2 regions of the Paenibacillus sp. JMULE4 genome follow, and region 1 is predicted to be linked to the other one. Evidence: predicted binding sites of a transcription regulator. Region 1 holds the regulator's gene; the other holds the start of a gene.
The links. The regulator Rex, encoded in region 1, represses fermentation and respiration genes when NADH is low (regulators of the CRP and FNR family bind a similar motif). The targets are predictions, from matches to a motif close to TTGTGAAATATTTCACAA.
Positions count from the first base shown of each region.

Region 2: the regulator Rex is predicted to act here: its motif matches at 2,794-2,811, upstream of qoxA (cytochrome aa3 quinol oxidase subunit II).

Region 1 is NZ_SGWF01000011.1:815,229-826,183, reverse strand. It holds gene EXW96_RS09335 (GerMN domain-containing protein) at 1-310, opposite strand, end outside; gene EXW96_RS09330 (N-acetylmuramoyl-L-alanine amidase family protein) at 324-1,979, opposite strand; gene EXW96_RS09325 (AAA family ATPase) at 2,193-3,692, opposite strand; gene EXW96_RS09320 (hypothetical protein) at 3,685-4,218, opposite strand; gene EXW96_RS09315 (cell wall elongation regulator TseB-like domain-containing protein) at 4,411-4,908, opposite strand; gene EXW96_RS09310 (amidohydrolase) at 4,941-6,239, opposite strand; gene EXW96_RS09305 (DUF47 domain-containing protein) at 6,513-6,965, shown strand; gene EXW96_RS27405 (hypothetical protein) at 6,979-7,131, shown strand; gene EXW96_RS09300 (inorganic phosphate transporter) at 7,183-8,184, shown strand; gene EXW96_RS09295 (redox-sensing transcriptional repressor Rex) at 8,231-8,854, opposite strand; gene dinG (ATP-dependent DNA helicase DinG) at 8,854-10,955, opposite strand, start outside.
Region 2 is NZ_SGWF01000012.1:237,792-248,746, reverse strand. It holds gene EXW96_RS10810 (MFS transporter) at 1-1,024, shown strand, start outside; gene EXW96_RS10805 (AI-2E family transporter) at 1,425-2,564, shown strand; gene qoxA (cytochrome aa3 quinol oxidase subunit II) at 2,841-3,884, shown strand; gene qoxB (cytochrome aa3 quinol oxidase subunit I) at 3,874-5,850, shown strand; gene qoxC (cytochrome aa3 quinol oxidase subunit III) at 5,840-6,445, shown strand; gene qoxD (cytochrome aa3 quinol oxidase subunit IV) at 6,446-6,748, shown strand; gene EXW96_RS10780 (thioredoxin domain-containing protein) at 6,771-7,034, opposite strand; gene EXW96_RS10775 (IS110 family RNA-guided transposase) at 7,502-8,746, shown strand; gene EXW96_RS10770 (ribonuclease domain-containing protein) at 9,079-9,513, shown strand; gene EXW96_RS10765 (barstar family protein) at 9,530-9,817, shown strand; gene EXW96_RS27445 (hypothetical protein) at 10,121-10,390, shown strand; gene EXW96_RS10755 (ABC transporter ATP-binding protein) at 10,337-10,955, opposite strand, start outside.

The DNA.
Region 1 (10,955 bases):
TTTCCAGCGCCGCTTTGTACTTGTCCTGATCCTGTTTAAAGCTGATCGTCACTTCTTTTTCGACCAACTTCTCAAAATTGGCATCCGTATAATAGGCCTTTACCTTCAATTCCTTATTCTGTTCCTGATTCGGTTGAGGCGTCGCGGTCTGGGGAGGCTCATTCGTCCCCTGCTGAGAGCCCTGCTCCGTAGTTGCAGGGGGTGCTGCTGCCCCCGGGTTCTGCGCGGGCGGTTTACTCTGTCCACAGCCCGAAAGCAGCAAAGTGAAGACGGCTGCGGCTGCCAATCCTTTATGCCATTTTTGATTCATGGTCACCAACTCCTTAGTCAAGATTCAACTGCTTCTTAATGGCAGCAACGATGGATTCGGCAACCCGATTTTGGAATGCATCCTGATACATCAGAGCTTCTTCCGCAGGATTGGACAAAAAGCCGATTTCCAGGAGTACTGACGGCATCGTGGTGTTACGAATCACATAGAAGCGCTCCTGTTTGACCTTCCGGTCGGTAAAACCCGTTGCTTCAACAATAGATTTGTGCATCAGATTCGCAAAATCCAGGCTTTGCGGCGTCCAGTAGAACGTTTCCGTTCCTCCGACGGATTCCTTGTTAATCGTATTGGCGTGAATCGATATAAATAAATCGGCCTCGGACTCTTCCGCTTTGGCTACCCGATCCGCCAGTTCAATGAACGTATCGTCGGACCTTGTCATCACTGCTTCGATGCCAGGCTCCTTCTGAAGAAGATCGGCTACCTTATGGCCAAGAGATAGCACTAAATCTTTTTCAAATCGGTTCGTCACCGAAACCGCACCGGAATCCTTCCCGCCGTGTCCCGGATCAATGACCACCCGGTAGCGGTCTTTACCTTTGGCGAGCTTGGCGGAGATCAGACCGCCAGGCAGCACATCCGATAAGATCAATTCGGATTTTTTTTGCAAATCAATTACTATTCTAACGGTAGACGGTTCTTTTGAAAATAGAGAATAGCGAATTTTTGCCACGATATCATGCGGTTCAGTTAAAGGAATCGTACCTTCCTTGGCTTCATTGACAACCGTCGCCAAGGTCGCATCAAGCTCCGCTCCCGGGATATCCAGTACGATCCGGTCCGGTTCGGCCAGTTTGAACATCGTAGGCTTCACTTCACCGCCGGTCGTCTGAATGCACAGCATCTCGCCATCAAATGTGATCGATTGCACCTTAACCGGCGCTTTTCCATCTTTAACAGCGGGAGCGTTGGCATCGGCCGCCCCAGGCGCCAATGACCTGGTGGCGCTTTGCGGTACGGCGCATCCGGGCGAGGGAGCGTTCGCACCCGGATTAACAGGCTGCTCGCCGGCTTTTACCGGATTGCCCGAGCCGCCTGAAGAAGCTTCCTTATCCCCTGTTTTATCTTTGCTTTCTTGCGGATTTTTGCCGCCGGCAGAGTTATTATTGCCCGCAGAATGATTGCCGGCCGCTGCCGCATCATTTTCCGGCTTGCCTTGTTCTTCCTTGACTTTTCCGTCTTCTGAACCGGTCTGATCAGGTTCAGGGCTATCTTTTTGTTTTTGATACAGGAATACGGAGCGGGTTGGCTCGTCCCATGTGACTTCCACACCCAGATTCTCGCTTACAAAACGAATCGGAAGCATGGTGTTCCCTTCAATAATGGTCGGAGCTGTTTCAAGAATATAGGATTTGCCGTCGACCGTCGCCTGCTTTTTGTCAATAAACAATTGGATGCTGGTGCCTTCTTTGGCCACCGACACCTTGCGCAATTTAGGGTCCCATGACACCTTGGAGCCGAGCGATTCCGCGATAATCCGGATCGGCACGATCGTATTATCGTTGACGATACGGGGGGCAACCTCGGGGACCAGCTGCTTGCCGTTCATGAACAATTGGATCGGCTGAGCCGCGGCCAAACCTATAACGGGCAGCAACAGGAATGACAGGAGCAACATCGTGAACCAGGCAGTGAAAACCTTCATCATGCACCTCAATTTATATTATTGGTTCTATGTAGAATGCCGAAAGATTGTGTTGCTTTCGGACGGCAAAAGGAAGACAGTGGTGAAATCTACCATTATATTAGACTATGAAAAAACAAAAAAGTTGCACTTTTGGCGAAACAAGCAGAAAAACATAAAAAAACGCAAAAAACCGGAGGCCAAACGCCTCCGGTCCATCGATTGCTTCTATATTCTCTATGCAATTTGCTGGTTTATCGACCTCTGCAGCAGTTCCCTGAACTGATTGCCGGACAGCACTTCCTCCGCAATCAAGATGTCGAGCGATTCTTCAAACACTTTGCGGTGCTGCTCCAGCATGTTGCGTGTAGCTGTCATCAACTGATTCAGGATCGCCGCATTTTCCTTCATCAGCTCTTCCTTGGTTACCATGTCTCTGTCAATAATGCCAAGCCTTGTGAGTCCTGAATCCATCATGGTCCGAACCATGTTCAACGCCTGCTCGAAGTCGTTGCGCGACCCCGTGCTGCGGCCGCCGTAGAACATCTCTTCTGCGACCGCACCTCCCAGCGCAATCATGATTTGATGCTCGATTTGTTCTTTGGTATACAAATACTGATCCTGCTGAGGGTTATGCCTTACAAACCCGAGCGCCTTGCCCCGCGGACTTAGCGATACTTGCGATACCGATCCCGGACGTACCAGCTCTGCTGCAATAGCATGCCCAAGCTCGTGCATGGCTACCCGCTCCCGCTCCTCTTTTGTCGACTCGCGGTCCGTTTTCTCGCCGAGCATCACTTTGTCGACCGCCAGAGACAGATGCTCCTGGCTGATCTTATCCGCGTTATCGCGCATCGCATAAATGGCCGCTTCGTTCATGACGCTCTCCAACTGCGCTCCGGAGAAGTGAAAGGTCTCCCTCGCGATCAGCTCCATATCAATATTGTCCGACAGCGGTTTATTTTTGGCATGGATGTTTAAGATATGGAGACGGCCCTTTTTATCCGGCAGATCGACTTCAATGTGCCGGTCGAAGCGTCCGGGACGAAGCAGCGCCGGATCCAGCATTTCTTTGCGGTTGGTTGCGGCCATGATGAGCACGCGCGGCGTTTCGTCGGTATGAATCCCGTCCATCTCGGTCAACAGCTGGTTTAACGTCTGGTCATATTCCCGATGCTGACCGCCGTCCCGCTTGCCTCCGATCACATCGATTTCATCGATAAAGACAATGGCGCTGTTTTTGTTTTCTTTTACCGCCCGGGTTCTGGCTTCTTTAAACAGGTCCCGAATCCGGCTTGCGCCGACGCCCACATACATCTCTACAAATTCACTGCCCGACGCCGCCATAAATACCGAATTCGTATAATGCGCCGAGGCCTTGGCCATTAACGTTTTGCCCGTTCCCGGAGGTCCCGTCAACAATATGCCTTTAAGCGGACGGATGCCGAGCCGCTGAATATCCTCCGCGCGAATCAGAAAGTCGAGCGCTTCCTTCAGCTCCTCCTTTGCCCGTTCTTGACCTCCGATATCATCAAAGGTCATGTAAGCAGGCGTTCTGCTCCTTGCTTTTCGCTCGGAACCGACATTCATGCCGTTGCGCACTCGGGTCATATACACAAAGGCTCCCAGAAAGGCCGCCATAAATACGATCGGAATGATATTCACACCAAGAAATAACAAAAATGCTATAAGAACAGGTACAACGCCAATCACGATTTCTTTACCGTACTTACTCATTAGGCCACACTCCCAATTTGACAGGCGTCCGTGGAAGCATCACATACTTGCTGTCCTTACCGTCCGTAATCGTAATGTATACGAATTTATCGTCCATTTCTGTCGTTGCTTGAATCCCTTCGCTTTTCGCCGTACGATCTTCAAGCGTTTTTGGAATTTGCGCATACTGCTTTGTTTCCATCGCCTGAGCGATCTCGAACAATGCCGACGACCACCACTGCTCCAGCCGTTCGGACGGTGGATTGACCACTTTGAGTTTCAACTCTTTGCTGCCGAGCGTCGAACGCCCTTCGTTCTGAATCCGGTGGTACACTTCCCGGAGACTTGTCCCCGGTGCGACCGCAAGCTCCAATTGTGCTTCGTTACCCGATAATTTTATAGATTCAAGTTCAACGCCGGGAATAGCTGACACGACTTTTTCAAGAGGGCTTTCCATAGCGTAACTTTGATATGCAAAATATCCGCCGAATAATAAGGAGGCTGAAACCAGAACACTCAATACAACAGGCAAAAGACGTAGTTTCATGAATCAACGTCCTCCTTTCGTAAATAGTATATCATAATATCCATACTCGAAGTATATCATATGATATATACTGATGGCGATGCAATGTGTGGAAAATACGTAAATGCTCTGAAAGAAAGCCAAAACACAAGGCCGCGAAAGGCATTGCTTCTTCAGCTTGCTCTCCCGCGGCCTGTATAACATCGCCTGCCGTTACTGTATGGATAACCTCCATGTATCCCGATGCAGTCCGTCTTTAAATGTATAAAAATCGTAAAAATATTGATCCCGCGAAGCGTTTTCCGGTTTCAGCTTGTAGAAAACTTCCCAAACCGGCTGCCCGTCTTGAACGCCGAGCATCACTCTGAGCACATCCGCCTGAGGATGCTTGGTCTTCACCAACGCTTCGGCCTGTCCCGCACTCAAACCGGCCGATCCCATTTCGGTTCGAATTTCATCTTCAGCCACCCACACATAAACCGGCTGTCCGATTTTATCTTCCCCATAGATGACGGTGTATGTTTTGTCGCCGACAAATCGTTCCACTTTGTTTGCCTTTGCCAATATGGTCTTCTCATACGCTGTTTGAACCGCCATTCGCTGAATGCCCCATTCACGTTCCGTCACCGCGCGAAAGGCTATGATCATTCCGATGCATAGGACTGCCGCCGCAAACACCGCAATTGCGGCGATCTTCCAGCTTTTGCTCACCGACGACTCTCCTCCTCTTTATTCCGTCCCCGTCAACCGGCAGTTAGCCGCTCAAAACATTGCTGCGCTTCAAATTTTATTTTTTCTTCATCCAATGTCAAGCACTCATTATTTCTGATAATCCATCGGCCGTCGATGCACACGTCGGTAACATCCCGGGAACTCGCCGCATAAACGACATGAGAAATCACATTCGTCCGAGGATAATAGTGAGGCTGCTGCATATCCAGCGCAATGAAATCCGCCTTCATTCCGGCCTTAAGCGCCCCTACATCCCCAAGCCATATCGATTGGGCGCCGTACAGCGTTCCGAGCTTTAATGCGTCCCAAGCCGGAACAGCTACGGGATCCCCTGACACACCCTTATGAATCAAGGCGGCTAAGCGAATTTCCTCCAGCATATCCAGGTTGTTATTGCTTGCCGCTCCGTCCGTCCCCAGCGAAACAATAACACCGGCCTTCAGCAGTTCAGGCACACGGGCTACTCCGCTCGCCAGCTTCAAATTGCTCCCCGGATTATGAGATACGCGCACGTCATGGTTTTTCAGGACGGCGATTTCCTCGTCTGTCAGGTGTACCGCATGCGCGACAAGCGTCGGCCTGGAGAATACCCCCAGCTTCTCCAAATGAGCCACGGGTCTTGCCCCGTACTGCTTTACATTTTCCTCCACTTCTCTTGCCGTTTCCGACATATGGATATGGATCGGAAGATTCAAGTCGTGCGCGGCCTGTACAATTCTTTCAATATAATCTGGAGGGCATGTATAAGGAGCATGCGGCGACATCATGGTCGTAATCCGACCGCCGGCTTGTCCGTGCCACGATTTGGCGAATTGGATCGCTTCCTCCAGCTTGGCATCCTGCTCCTCACGGGAGCACAAACCGATTACGCCGCGGGTCAGACAAGCACGTATACCGCTTTCCTCCGCAACCTCCGCCACTTCGTTCATGTGGTCGTACATGTCAACGAATGTTGTCGTTCCGCCCTTCAGCATTTCCAAAACCGAAAGCTTGGTCCCTGTCCGTACATCGTGCGCGGTAAATTTTCCTTCCATAGGCCACATTTTCTCCTGCAGCCATACCTGCAAGGCCAAATCGTCCCCATAGCCGCGCAAGAGCGACATGGCGGCGTGACCATGCGTATTGACCAATCCGGGCATATACAGCTTCCCGTTTCCATCGATCCGCTCATCGAATGTCGCCTCTAGCGAGGGAGCCTGCTCTCCTATATATGTAATCCGATTACCTTCCATTGTCATATATCCGTTAATGACAGGTGTTTTCTCATTCATCGTAATAAAAGTGCCGTTCTCAATGATTGTTTTTTTCATTAGACCCTTCCTTTCCCCTGCAAATTACAAGTCCGTTTCCAATGTACAACTTCAGCGCGGCAAAATCAAGGAGTCTAGTACTTATAACCACTTTTACCATTACATATCAGAAACAAATTTTTCATATCCTAACTCAAGAAATCTTCATTGCTTTCCATCAGCCGATTGTGTTATTTTTAATTTTGTGAAAAAATTGACGGCACGTTTCTACATATTTTTTATCTTCGCGATGTGATCTTCATTAATTTTTAACAATTTCGGGAGGCCAAAGCTATGCTTTTCACTAAAAAAAATGATACGGATTTTCTTCTCCTGCTGATTAACGCATCGGAGAACACGCTGCAAGCGGCACAAATGTTTCGCAATGCCGTCATGGGAGATCAGCCTCCGGCTGCCTTCTACCCGCAGTTGAAAGAACTGGAGAACAAAGGCGACCAAATCACGCATCAAATTTTCAAAGGGCTTAACAAAGTGTTTATCACACCTATAGATCGCGAAGATATCATGGAACTGGCCGCCAAGGTTGATGACGTCCTGGACGGGATCGAAGCTACCATTGCACGATTCGATTATTTGAACATCACCGTCTCCGACAAATATATGAGAGAATTCTCGGCGGTCATCGTCGCCAGCTGCCAGCACATCCTGGATGCGTTCAAGCTGCTTTCCAAAAGAAATATATGCAGCTCACGAGCATACGGTTCAAATCAACAGCCTGGAAAATGAAGCCGACCGTCTGATGCGCGAAGGCATCCGTGAAATTTTCACCAATCCAACGGACCCGTACCACGATTTCAAGCTAAAAGAGCTGTACGAGCGTTTGGAACAAACGACCGACGCATGCGAAGACGTAGCCAACATTCTGGAAAGCGTTGTGCTGAGATATTCCTGAACAGCCGTTGTGCCGGCCGCTAAGGAACCCCAGCATGCTTAGGAGGACATTATGTTAACTATACTTATCATCATCGTCGCCTTGGCGTTGATCTTTGACTTTATTAACGGCTTTCACGATACGGCCAACGCTATCGCAACCTCCATATCTACAAGGGCATTATCGCCGCGTTTTGCCGTATTTTACGCAGCGGTGCTGAACTTTATAGGTGCATTGTTTTCTTCAGAAGTTGCCAAAACCGTGGGCGGAAGCGTAGCGAATCCTGCTACGATCGAGAACGGCATGTATGTTGTTATCGCCGCCTTACTATCAGCCATTATCTGGAACCTGCTTACGTGGTATTACGGGATTCCCTCATCGTCATCTCATACGCTTATCGGATCGCTGGCCGGAGCGGTCATCGCCGGAGGCGGGCTTAGCAGCGTCAACTGGTCGGGATTCCAACAAATCGTACTGATTCTCATTTTATCGCCTATCGTTGCATTTGGCACCGGCTTTATCATTATGTGGATTATCCGTCAACTGATATTGGCGAGCGGCAATCAATCACGCTCCAAGCTTAACCGTACTTTCCGCGGCTTTCAGATTTTATCGGCCGGGCTGCTGTCCTTTTCTCACGGGGGGAACGACGCTCAAAAGGCCATGGGGATTATCGTATTCGGATTGGTTGCTCTCGGCTACCAATCGGATTTGGAAGTTCCGCTTTGGGTGAAACTTTCCGCGGCCACCGCTATGGGGCTCGGAACTTCGATCGGCGGCTGGAAAATCATTAAAACCGTGAGCAAAAAGCTGCTGAAGATTGAACCGATCAACGGCTTTGCCTCCGACCTGAACTCATCCATCGTGATTCAAACGTCCACCCATCTCGGGATGCCGCTTTCGACGACCCATGTCATTTCGTCATCGATTATCGGTACCGGTTCAGTCCTGAGATTTCATGATGTCAAATGGGGCACAGTCACCCGGATGGTCATGACCTGGGTCATCACGATCCCGATCAGCATGGTGCTGGCCTTTCTGATTTACAAAATTATTTTCCCCTTTATATCGTAAAAAAAGACAAGCCCGGTGCAACTGGATCATTGCACCGGGCTTCCTTTTATTCCTCCAAATAATAGGCCAGACTTTGCAGATCCGTCGTGAAATCCGCATGGTGTACGCGAACCCCGCTGGGCACCTTGATAATCATCGGAGCAAAGTTGAGAATGGCTTCCACCCCTGCCTCGACAAACTGGTTGGCCACATGCTGCGCCTCCATGGCAGGAACAGTTATGATCCCGATCCGCACCTTCAGCGCTTGAATCGTATCGCAAAGCTCCTCCATCGGTTTTACCTTCAAATTGTTGATCGATTCTCCGATTTTTGTTTTTTGGGAGTCGAACACGGCCACAATTTTCATGTTATCCTTAAGATAAGCGTTATAATTGCATAACGCCCGGCCCAGATTCCCTGCACCGACCAATGCAACCGGGATCACCTTGTCGATCTTTAATATTTGCCGGATTTTTTCAATCAGATAGTCCACATCGTATCCAATGCCCTTTTTCCCGAATTCTCCGAAATAGGCCAAATCCTTGCGGATTTGAGCAGGGTTTAAATCCAGCTTTTGCCCCAGGTCCTGAGAGGATACCGTTTGTACGTTTTTCTTGCTGAGTTCATTCAGAAATCGGAGATAGATCGGAAGCCGACGAACAACCGCTTCGGATATTTTCGGAGTTTTCATTATGCATTTTCACCCATCCACTGCTTTATTCTTGGTACCAACTGATTCGAATTCATGTGCTCGATCTTCGGGCCTGGCAGCGAATATAAGAAATACTTGCCATAGTTCGTATCGATAACGCGAGTGTCGTATATAATCACAATTCCTTTATCCGAAGCCGTTCGCACCAGACGTCCGAAGCCTTGCTTGAAGCGAATGACCGCCTGGGGTACGGACAGCTTCATAAAAGGATTCTGGTTCTTTTGCTTCAGCTTTTCCATCTTCGCTTCAACAAGCGGATGATTCGGAGGCTGAAACGGAAGCCTCACAATCGCCAGACAGCTGAGCGCATCGCCGGGAATGTCCACACCTTCCCAAAAGCTGCTCGTCCCAAGCAGCACACTGGCTGGGTTGCTTTGAAATAACCGGGTCAGCTTGCTTCGGTTGCTGCTGTCTACGCCTTGACCAAGTACGGTCACTCCGAATGAAGAGAGCATGTCCTTCAATCCCGCATGAGCGACCTTGAGCATCCGGTTGGATGTAAACAATACCAGCATCCGGCCGCGCGTTTCGAGCGCCACTTCCGCCAGCGACGGCACCAGCTTGTCCAGAAATTCCTTCTCGCCGCTGGCTCCCCGCAGCGTCGGAAAATCCCGGGGTATGGCGACCAGCGCCTGCTTGCGGTAATTGAAGGGCGATGGCAGCTGAACGGTTTTGAGCTTACCGTCCGGATCCCCGTAAGCCAGCCCCAGCTGCTCGCAGGTGTAATCAAACGATTTGCCGACCGAAAGCGTAGCTGAAGTCATAATCACGCTGTCCTTCACTCCGAAAAAGGTTTGACGCAGCATTTCGCTGACATCTACCGGCACACAGAAGAGCTGAAGCGAACGGTTCTTATTGTACATGCCGCCTTCGAGCCAGTAGACATAATTGTCATCGGGCATCGTCATAAAAAAATGCAGCGCATCCCGATGCCTGTACAGCTCCTTCACGGTTCCGGTCAAATCGGTGATCGAGCTTTGCACATCGTATTCGTCCTGAACCTCTTTGATTTCCATGATCATCCGGTCAAGCCGGTGCAATGCTTCATTGAAATGAAGCTGCATGTTCTCCTCTAAGATCAGCAGCTTGTCCCAGCCGGCGGGCAGCTTGTCCTTCTTCACCCGGTACACGAACGAGCTGCCCTCCGTTTGGCTGCCATCCCCCCCGGAAACAAGCAGTTGATAGAGCAGTTCGGTCAGCTGATCCCATTCCTCTTTTAGCTGCACCAGCTTCTCCACGGCCTGATCGATCATTGCGCACCAGCCTTGCGACCGTTCTTCCTCAAATTTCTGCAGCCGCAAGCGCAAGGAGGACAACTGGCCGGACCGGGAATCTTTATATAACCAATGCAGCGTATTCATCAATCCATGGTAGTGCAGGTCAATGCCCAAATGCTTGCCGGCCACTTCTTCAAAATGATGCGCCTCATCGATCACCAAATGTTTATATGCGGGCAGCAGCCGGTTTTCCGCTTTCGTATCCGTGAACAGCATCGAATGGTTTGTAATGATGACATCCGCCGTATTGGCGTCATGCCGGGCACGATGGTAAAAGCATTTTTTAAACCAGGGACATGCACGGTTCAAGCATGAATCCGCATCGCTTGCCACCGTATGCCAGAACTGTTGGCCTTTGTTTCCAAAATGAAGCTCCTCTTCATCTCCGCGCGCTGTCTCCCCAAGCCAAACCAGCATTTGACCTGCGGTGATCCGGTCGTCCCATCCGTGTTCAAAATCAAGCGAGTTCAGTTTTTGTTCGAATTTGCGCAAGCACAAATAATGGCTTCGGCCTTTGAAAACGGCCGCTTTGAAATGAACCGGAAATAAGCTTTCGAGCAACGGCAGATCCCGTTCCCGCAGCTGCTCTTGAAGATTGATCGTGTGGGTACTTATCAGTATTTTTTTGTCCTGCTTTAAACCGTAATATAGCGAAGGAATCAAATAGCCGAGCGATTTTCCGGTTCCCGTTCCCGCTTCAATAATAAGATGCTTGCCCTGCTCGAAAGCCGATTCCACTTCTCTCAGCATCGTAACTTGAGCTTCCCGGTCCTCATAGGCGTCAAAACGCTGCTTTAGGACCT
Region 2 (10,955 bases), on a different contig from region 1:
GAAACGGCGAATGGTCATACGGGCAGGCTTCTCTCTTGCAATCGTTTATGCGCTGTTCGCGCTCGTAACCAATCCATGGGAGCTTATGGGAGCCCGTTTATTACACGGTTTTGTGGGAGGGTTCGTCCCGGCTTCCATGGCTATCGTAGCTTCAAGCGTTCCGGAGAACAAGATGGGCTTCTCTCTTGGTTTGATGCAGGCGGGAACGATGACGGGAGGGATTATCGGTCCCTTGTTCGGCGGGCTGCTTGCCAACTGGTTTGGAATGCGGATGTCATTTGTCGTTTCCGCCTCCATCATCTTCCTCGCAACGGTAGCGGTGCTCATCTGGATAAAGGAAACAGGCAAAGCGGCTCCCGGTGAAAGTGTCAAACTGGCCGACAGCTTCAGAATGGCTGTGCGCAACCGCACATTTCTTCAATTGTTGTCCGTGCTTGTCGTTTTTCAGTTATGCATCAATATGATCCAGCCTATGCTGGCGCTTCATATTGCCGATCTTCAAGGCAACTTGCAAGGCACCGTACTGACCTCCGGCATTATTTTTTCTCTTATTGGGATTGCAGGTATTATCGCTTCACCGTATTGGGGGAAGGTTGGAGAGAAATACGGCTACCGGACGGTGCTGCATCTGGGCTTGATTATCGGAGGCGGGGTCGTCTGCCTGCAATATTTCGTCCAGCAGTTATGGCTTTTTACGGTTATTCAGTTCCTGTTCGGCTTATTTATCGCTGCGGTGGTGCCTTCGGTCAATACTCTTGCTGTTCGCAGTACGGACCCGGACTTTCGTGGAAGGTCGTTCGGTTTTACCCAGAGCGCGAATCAATTGGGATCGATGATCGGACCGCTGCTTGGAGGCGGCATGGGGATGTTCGTTAATATTCATTGGATTTTTGTCGCGACGGGCATGATTTTGATTGTGTTCGGGACTATGCTGGCCGTTCGCTTTCATATGGTTCCTTCCATGTCGGGTTCCGCGATGACCCTCGATAAATGGAAATGGAAAACCGAGAGGAAGTCGGGGTAATCAGGCGATGCCCAGATGCCCAACCAAACCGCATGATTGATCCGGCAGCCGATGGAATCATCGGATCAGGCCCGGTCGTGAGCATATAAACCCATTGGTCTAAAATGATAGCTGTCGAGGCCGTCCCTTTTGGGGCGGTCTGTTTGTTTTATGGAGAAATAACGGGTTTTAAGCTGCATTATCCACAGGCTTATCCACAAAATTAACATCTGATCTATAGAGGCTGTGGTTCGTTTTTTTGAAACATACTAACATATCCACAATGGAAGTTATGCACATTTCATGCTGCTTTCCGGCTCTTGTGAATTGTTGCTTGTTCTTTCCTCAAATAAAAGTTATTCTATGTAGAAAGTGAATGCCGCAGTTAACCATTGCCGAATAGTCAGGAGGATTAAACCGCATGGGGGATCCGCGTCATAGGACGAATACGTTTAGACGTTTCTTTCTAAATAATAAATTCGTCTTGTTTTTAATGATCTTGCTTTTGATCGGCTTAAACATTTTGGTACTAAACAAAATCCCTTACGTATTCGCGCCTCTCGTTGTGCTGGTCAAGACCGTGCTGCTTCCGCTTCTCCTCACAGGAATCGCCTTTTATTTACTCAATCCTATTGTCAATTGGATGGAGAGAAAGAGGATCAAACGGGTTTATGCGATCTTCCTTCTGTATCTGGTCATTATTTGTGGGATTACCCTGCTCCTGGTGACGGTTGTACCGCTTATCCGCGAACAAGTACTCGGGCTGATGGATAACATCCCCAGATACAGCAAAGAGTTCGAAACCAGGTTCAGGCAGCTCATAGGCAGTCCGATTTTCAATCAGCTTCAGCAAACGCTGGGTACGAGCTCAACCGACTGGATGAACAGCCTGTCATCCAGAGTTTCCGCAATTGTGAATCGTGCGGGAGCGAGTATCGGAAGCTTTGTGGGGGCTGTAACGGAAACCATTCTCGCTGTCATTATCGTACCGTTTATATTGTTTTATCTGCTGAAGGACGGACGAAAGCTCCCACAATATATTTTGGGCTTCATACCTACAGCGCTTCGCGATGAAACGCACCGGGTGATGATCGAGATGAATAATCAGATCAGTTCTTATATCCGGGGACAGATCATCGTCAGCTGCTGCATCGGCTTCTTATTATACGTGGGCTACCGCATTATCGGTTTGGAATATTCCCTTGTCCTGGCGATCGTAGCGGCCTGTACGAGTATCGTACCTTATTTGGGTCCGGCGATTGCCATCACACCGGCTCTGATCGTGGCCACGGTGACTTCACCGGTCATGCTGCTGAAAATGATCGTGATCTGGACCATTGTTCAGTTAATTGAAGGCAAATTCATCTCTCCGCAAATTATGGGCAAAACGCTGCAGATTCATCCGATTACGATCATTTTTGTTATTTTAACGGCAGGCAACTTATTCGGAGTGCTTGGCGTGATCTTGGCCGTTCCCGGCTATGCCGTATTGAAAGTCATTGTTTCTCACTTGTTCGAATGGATGAAGGAACGATCCGGGTTATATACACCTGTAGATTGATATGGCTATTTGAGAATAAAGGCATCCCTGAGAGGATGTCTTTTTGCCGTTTTGGCGATCCGAATGAACACGGCGTTTTCTCGAGCGGTTTGGCTCCCTTCAGAATTTTTATGAAACAAGTAAATTCCCGGATTTGTCACAGTTTTAACCGATCTGTAACACTTTCCTTGAAAAGGCCGTGCTATGATCTAGTTATCAAGTGAAATGAATCACAAAGATTTTGAACAGATTGTGAAATTTTTCGCAATCTCTGTTTCTGAAAGGAGATGAGCCACCATGAATTACCGCAAGCTACTATTTTCTCCACTGGCAATCATTTTGGTTGTGCTGCTAAGCGGCTGCGAACCGAATCTGGTTGTTTTTCAACCCCAGGGACCTGTGGCCAGAAGCATTATGGAGCTGATTAACTGGTCATTGATTTGGATGCTGCTTGTCGTTGTCGTCGTGTTCGGGCTGTTCGGTTATATTGTGTGGAAATATCGCGAGAGGCCTGAAAATAAAGATTATGAGCCGCCGGAGGAGCACGGCAGTACGCTGCTTGAGGTCATTTGGACCGCGATTCCGATCCTCATCGTTGTCGCCTTGACGATCCCTACGGTAACAACGCTGTATGATTTGGAGGAAGTCCCCAAGGGCTATGAGGAAAAAAAGCCGATTACGATTCATGTCACCTCGGCGGATTGGAAATGGATCTTCAGCTATCCGGAGCAGGGGATCGAGACCGTCAACTATGTCAATATACCGGAGGATACGCCTATTTTGTTTAAATTAACGTCGGCCAGCACCATGCAGTCTTTCTGGGTTCCGGCTTTAGGCGGACAAAAATATACGATGGGCAAAATGCAGACGCAATTGTATCTTGTCGCGGATCATCCCGGTTCGTATTTAGGCCGGAACACCAACTTCAACGGCCGGGGATATGCGGATATGGAATTTGAGGTGTTGGCTCAAACCCAAGAGGATTTTGACCAATGGGTAAAGGATGTCGCCAATACCGCTCCGAAGCTGACGGAAGAAAAATATGAAGAGCTGTTGAGACCGACTCATTTGGGACGATTGACTTTTTCCAATACGCATCTGGAATGGGTTAACCATGCGGAGCCCGATTCCTTGACGTACACCCATCCTGAGCTGTACAGGTATCACGGTTATCAGGGCAAAGTGTTTGAGGAAGAAGATAATTATCAGAACAAAGGCAAAGGGAACGCAGGGAACATAGATAACACCGGGAACAAAGGTAATCCCGGGAACAAAGAAACCAGTCCTGTAGAGCAGAAAGAACAGAGTATCACCGACGGAGGTGGGCATCATGGGCATTAAATGGGATGAGTTTTTTATAACGGGGGATCCGTTAATTCTAGGTTCTCAGATTGCCATTCTTTTGACCATAATCGGGATTGTCGCAACACTGACTTATCTCAAAAGGTGGAGATGGCTGTGGAAGGAATGGCTGACCACCGTCGACCATAAACGGATCGGAATTATGTATATCATCTCCGCTGTTCTGATGTTTTTCCGCGGAGGCATGGACGGCTTGTTAATGAAGGCGCAAACGTCCAGGCCGGAATTGCAGTTTTTGAACGCTCAGCATTACAACGAAATTTTTACGACGCACGGTGTGATTATGATTCTATTCATGGCGATGCCGTTCCTGATCGGATTGATGAACGTCATTATTCCTCTGCAAATCGGAGCGAGGGATGTGGCTTTCCCGCAATTGAACGCCTGGAGCTTCTGGCTGTTCTTCAGCGGTGCGATGCTGTTTAACATCTCGTTTGTAATCGGCGGATCTCCCGATGCGGGATGGACTTCCTACTTCCCCCTTGCGGGTAAAGAATTCAGTCCCGGCATAGGCAACAACTATTATGCCATTGCTCTGCAGATCGCAGGGATCGGCACGCTGATGACAGGGATCAATTTTATCGTCACCATTCTCAAAATGAGAACCAAAGGCATGACTTTAATGAAAATGCCGATGTTCACCTGGACGACATTAATCACATCCGTAATCATTGTGGCTGCCTTCCCGATCTTTACGGTGGCGCTTGCCCTGATGACGTTCGACCGGTTGTACGGCACCCATTTCTTTACCTTATCCGGCGGCGGTCTGGATATGCTGTGGGCGAACCTGTTCTGGCTTTGGGCTCACCCGGAAGTATATATTGTCATACTCCCGGCGTTCGGAATCTTCTCCGAAGTCATTGCGACCTTCTCCCGCAAAACGCTTTATGGCTATAAATCGATGGTATTTTCCATTCTGGGGATTGCCATTCTCAGTATGGTCGTGTGGGTGCACCACTTTTACACCATGGGCGCGGGAGCGTTGGTCAACTCGTTCTTCTCGATTACGACGATGCTGATTGCCGTTCCGACAGGCGTCAAAATGTTTAACTGGTTGTTTACGATGCGCAAAGGCCGCATCAAAATGACGACCGCGATGCTGTGGGCGCTGGCTTTTATACCCTGCTTTGTGATCGGCGGGGTCACGGGCGTGATGCTGGGCATGGGTGCGGCCGACTATCAGTATCATAATACGCTTTTTCTGGTCGCGCATTTCCATTACGTTCTGATTCCAGGTGTAGTATTTGCCGTATTTGCCGGCCTATACTACTGGTGGCCCAAAATGTTCGGTCACATGCTGAATGAAAAAATCGGCAAATGGCACTTCTGGCTGTTTGTCATCGGCTTCAATATTACGTTCTTTCCGATGTTCTTCCTTGGTTTGGACGGTGCGGTAAGACGGGCTTACACTTACTCGGCGGAATCGGGCTTCGCTCCGCTGTTCCTGGTGTCGGCGATCGGCTCCGTGATCCTGGCGATAGGTTTTGCCGTCTTCTGTTATAACATTTACTGGAGTATTCGCTATGCGGACCGCAACGTATCCAGTGACCCGTGGGATGCGAGAACACTGGAGTGGGCTACCGCTTCGCCGGTTCAGCATTATAATTTCACCAAGCTTCCGGAAGTAACGACACAGGATGCCTTCTGGCATATGAAAAAGAACAACGTAGGCCTGACACTTAAAAAAGAGGAAATTGAAGAGATTCATATGCCCAGCAATACGGGACTTCCGTTTATCATGTGCGTGGTGTTCGGCATTACCGGATTCTTTCTGGTATTCGAATGGCACATGGCGGCGGCAGTTGCGGCTGTAGGCATTATTGTCGGAATGATCGTCCGCTCTTTCGACTACGACGACGGTTATCACGTGCATAAGGAAGAAATTGAAATGACGGAGCAGGCTTGGAGAAACAGGGAAGGAGAGGTGAACCGGTATGTCGGCTAATGTCAACACAACGCAGCCTTTGGAATATCAAACCGCACAAAACCGGATGAATGTTCTCGGATTCTGGATTTTCCTCGGGGCTGAGATCGTCTTGTTCTCGACGCTTTTCGGTGTGTACGGCGTGCTTTACGAACGGTATGCAGGGGGTCCGACCCATCAGGACATTATTATGATCAAAGAAGTCATGATTCAAACCCTATTGCTGTTGACCAGCAGCTTTACCTGCGGTTTAGCTATCTTCGAAATGCGCCGAAATCATCTCAAAGGCTTGATCGGTTGGCTGGCAGTTACTTTCCTGCTGGGGATCGGGTTTCTCTATATGGAAGTGAACGAATTCATCCACTACGTTCATTTGGGCGCCACCATGCAAACGAGCGCCTTCCTGTCCAGCTTTTTCGTTCTGCTCGGAACTCACGGTGCGCACGTGACCTTGGGGATCGGCTGGGGGATCATGATCATTATTCAGCTTCTGCAAAGAGGCTTGACTCCGGTAACGGCTCGAAAAACATTTATTATCGGCTTGTACTGGCATTTTCTGGATGTCGTCTGGATCTTTATCTTTACATTCGTGTATTTAAAAGGGATGGTGGCTTAAATGGATAACAAAGCGAAAGGCTTTCCCTTGGGGCATGTCTTTGGATTTATATTATCCTTGGTGCTCACCTTTGCCGCAGCCGGCGTGGCCTTAAAAACATCCTTGCCGTTTCATACCATTATGTGGATTATCGGCACTTTGGCGGTAATCCAAGCCGGACTTCAATTATTCATGTTCATGCATGTCAATGAGGGTGAGGATCGAAAATCGCAGCTCATTAATATTTTTTATGGTATTTTCATGGCCATTATCATTGTACTCGGGACCATATGGGTCATGTCGTTTGGAGACCATATCCATTAACAAGAAAAGAGGGCGCCCCGTCTTAATGACTTGGGGTAGCCCTTTTTTTCGAGGTGGAAAGGCTTCGGCTGCTTTCGTGGGCCGCATTCTCCATCAGACCCAGGACTAAGCCGAAAAGATACACGAATACAGACGAGACGATAACGCCTATGCCGCTGAATAAAAGATATTCCGTTTGGATACCGCTTACAAAGAAGCTCATAATAATAACGATAAACCCTAAAATGGCGGATGCGGCCGAAACGGTGTTGGTGAATTTCATCGCTTTCGGTTGAGGTTCGTTCATGATCTTCACTCCTCGTATAGTATGTTTAGAATCTTCTTTTTGAAGAATTTCCAGTTAATCTGCAGTGAAACTATGGTGGACGTAGCCGACCCGCACCGCAGCCCGAAGGGCAAGGAGCGGAAGTCGGGGTCCAGAGAGAAAACCGCTCTTTGACAACTTTAAAAAATACAATTAGGGTCTTGGACTTTTCGTGATGTTCCCAGACAATGAGCTTAGGGTCATTTGGGGAAATTCGTCTCACTCCTGTAGTTCGACTACATCTAAAGTCTGTTTCCCCAGCACTCGTTTGAACTTCTTACCCGCTGGCTGTCCCCTTCGGCAACCCATGCTCGAAGATAGCAGCTTCGAGGCAGCTCATGGACCGAAGGAAGTTCTCATATGCGAGGGTGACTGATCGGCGAGCGCGCTGGGGGCATCCCGAAGAGTCCAATTCCCTAAATCCCGAATCCAGAAGGGAGGGATCACCCTTGAAATTATTTGTCGGTATTGACGTCAGTTCAGAAGAACTGGAAGCGTGTTTCATGAATCCGGAAGGCGATACGCTTGAAACGCTCAAGGTAGAAAACAATCTGCACGGTGCCTCGCATCTGCGCGACCGCATCGTGGCTGCTGCGGACAAGCTGCCGGCTTCCGAAATCCATATCGGCCTTGAAGCAACCTCGGTCTATAGCTGGCATCCGGCTATGTACCTGCATGAGGATGCCTCGCTTCAAGAGCGGAAAACCAAGGTGTTCACGATCAACCCGAAGCTTATCAACAAGTTCCGGGAAGCCTACGCGGATATGGACAAGACCGATCGGATCGATGCCTGGATCATCGCCGAACGCCTGCGCTTCGGCCGTCTCACGACGACCATCGTCATGCAGGAGCAGTACATCGCGCTTCAGCGCCTGACGCGCATGCGGTACCATCTGGTTCACAACCTGACACGCGAGAAGCAGTACTTCCTGCAGAATCTGTTCTACAAATGCAATGCGTTTCGTTCCGAAGTCGACAGCTCCGTTTTCGGCCACGCCATCATGGAGATGCTCTCGGAAAAGTTCAGCCTCGATGAGATTGCCGACATGGAAGTCGCCGACTTGGCCGACTATCTCAAGGAGAAGGGAAAGAACCGTTTCCCTGACCCGGAGCATGTCGCCCGCTGCATCCAGAAGGCTGCACGAGCGTCCTACCGCCTTTCAAAGGTCGTAGAGGATTCCATTGATCTGGTTCTCGGCACTTCCATACAGGCCATCCGGAGTATTCAGAGCCAACTGAAAGAGCTGGACAAGGCGATCGAACGCATTCTGGCTGGCATCCCCGGCGCTCAGTGCCTGCGCTCCATTCCGGGCATCGACCGGGTGTACGCCGCCGGCATTCTGGCGGAGATCGGCGACATCGAACGCTTTAGCGATCAGGCCGCCGTAGCTAAATATGCAGGCCTGACATGGCGTAAACATCAGTCCGGGGGCTTTGAGGCCGAAGATACCAAACGCATTCGTTCCGGCAACCGATTCCTTCGTTATTACCTTGTTGAAGCTGCCAACTCGGTGAAAAACCGCGAACCGGAATTCGGCGAGTATTACCGGAAGAAGTACGTTGAAGTGCCTAAGCATCAACACAAACGCGCCCTCGTCTTAACGGCAAGAAAACTTGTGCGTCTGGTCGATGTGCTGCTACGCAACGGCCAACTCTACACGCCTGGAAGGAAGGTGACAACTGCGAAGGATTAACGCCTCCTTTGCCAAAGTCCTTCACGGATTCCCAGTTAAAATCTGGTAATTAACTCGATTTTCGACTGGGTTTAGTTTGGTGTTGCCTTTTTCCCTGAGTCATCGCGTTTTGGGCCAAAATAATTTCCAATTTCCACGAATCAGGGACTTGACATATTACCGCTGGACTTTATTTCCATTCTACGCCTGTTCACAATTTTGTCAAATATTATTTTTGACTTTGCGATCCTTAATGATGATGTGACATCTTTGAAACACAAATTGTTTTTATGATCAAAATATGCCACATTATTAATGAAGATCAAATCAGTTTGGGGGAAAGCAGGAAAGTGATGAAGTTATGGAAATGGCTTTGCACAGTGCTCATCGTTTCATTATTCATAGGTTTGAGCGGCTGTGCACCTGCAGTTGACCGTGAAGATCAGGCGGGGCAAACTGCAGCACTAACCGGTTTCGATGAGGTTGCGGAATACATCTCGAAGCACGGTAAGCTTCCGGATAATTTTATTACCAAGAATGAAGCCAGAAAATTAGGATGGGATCCGCAAAAGGGCAATCTGGCGGAAGTCGCGCCCGGCAAAAGCATAGGCGGCGATGTATTTCAAAACCGCGAAGGCTTGCTTCCCAAGAAGAACGGGAGAATATGGTATGAGGCCGATATCAATTATAAAAAGGGAGCCCGCGGCAGCGACCGGATCGTCTTTTCCAACGATGGGCTCATCTATAAGACTACAGATCATTATCGAACGTTTACCCGGATAAAATAACAAGGGGAGGACGCATGTGCATACGGTACAGTTAGAAGGAAGTCACATAAAGGAACGGCAGCAATTACACGACTTTCTAAAAAAAGAACTGCAGCTGCCCGACACCTATGGCAGCAATCTGGACGCTTTGTGGGATTGCCTGACGGGATGGGTACGGCTCCCCTTGACGATCCGATGGATAGATCCAGAAGCCAGCAGACGTCATCTGGGTGAATACGCGGATCAATTGCTTGATCTTCTAAGAGAAGCGGAACAAGAGGTGGATGGCTTTTACTTGGAAGTCGTCGAAAATAGTGCGCCATGATGATAAACCGGAGGACATCGGCCTCCGGTTTATTGCTGTGTACGCCCAGCATGGCATGGGCGTCATCTTTAGGGTGAGAGTCCCGAACGGGGGCTGGCGAGCGCCTACCGTTAGCCAAGGGCAAGGGCGTCCGCCGCGAGGCGGAATCTGAAGGATGCCGGAGGCAAAAGCACGGGCCAAGGTACACGAGCCCAATTTGAGGCAGTGTTAGTCGGATGAGCCTCCACACCAAGGCAAAATCCAAAGCCGCCAAGGGCTGACGCTGTAGACTTGGGTGGTCGCGGGAAAGGAGAGAGGAAACCGATGCGTTCGCGCGAAGAGCACAGACAGCCGAAGATCTCGCAAGAGAGCTTCCGGCAAAGAGCAGCGGTGAAGCCGCAAGGGTATGCCGAAGCGCCGAGTTCTTCGCCGGCACAAGTCGCCCCTTCCTCTCGCGAAGACCAGAACGTATTTTTTGAATCGCCCGGACGAACTAACGGCATCCCATCCTGCAGCGAACAAATTAACTTCGCCTTTTCGTCACGCAAACACCCCGATATGGTTATATTTCAAATGCTGTTCGCCGGCCGCTAATTGAATGGACACCTTGTCGTTCAACTGAAAGTGAAGCGGAGAGCAAATTTCCCATTGTCCGTCCTCGCAACGAATATGATAAATAAATTCCCTGCCCTGAAACTGCACGTTCATCACCTTGCCCTGAATACCTGTCTGATTGGGCGGGCCCGGCAGCAATTGATCCGGTCTTGCCGGATATAGACCGCGCGATTTAAAATAGCTTGCCACACGGCTGCCGCTCCATTGCACGGTACCGTCGGAGCCTGCCGGTACGAACGTATCGTTATGCCACCGGCCTCGGATGAGATTGGCTTTGGATACGAATTTGGCGACAAATTCCGTTTGCGGCCGCAGATAAATATCTTGCGGCGTCCCGACTTGTTCGATATTCCCGTCCTTCATGACGACAATCCGGTCCGCCATCGCCAAGGCCTCGCCTTGGTCGTGCGTTACATACACGACAGCCGTTCCGGTTTGTCTGTGGACGGACTGGATTTCACGGCGCATATCCATGCGAAGCATCGCATCCAGACTGCTGAGCGGTTCGTCCATCAACAAAATCGAGGGTTCTGCGGCAATGGCT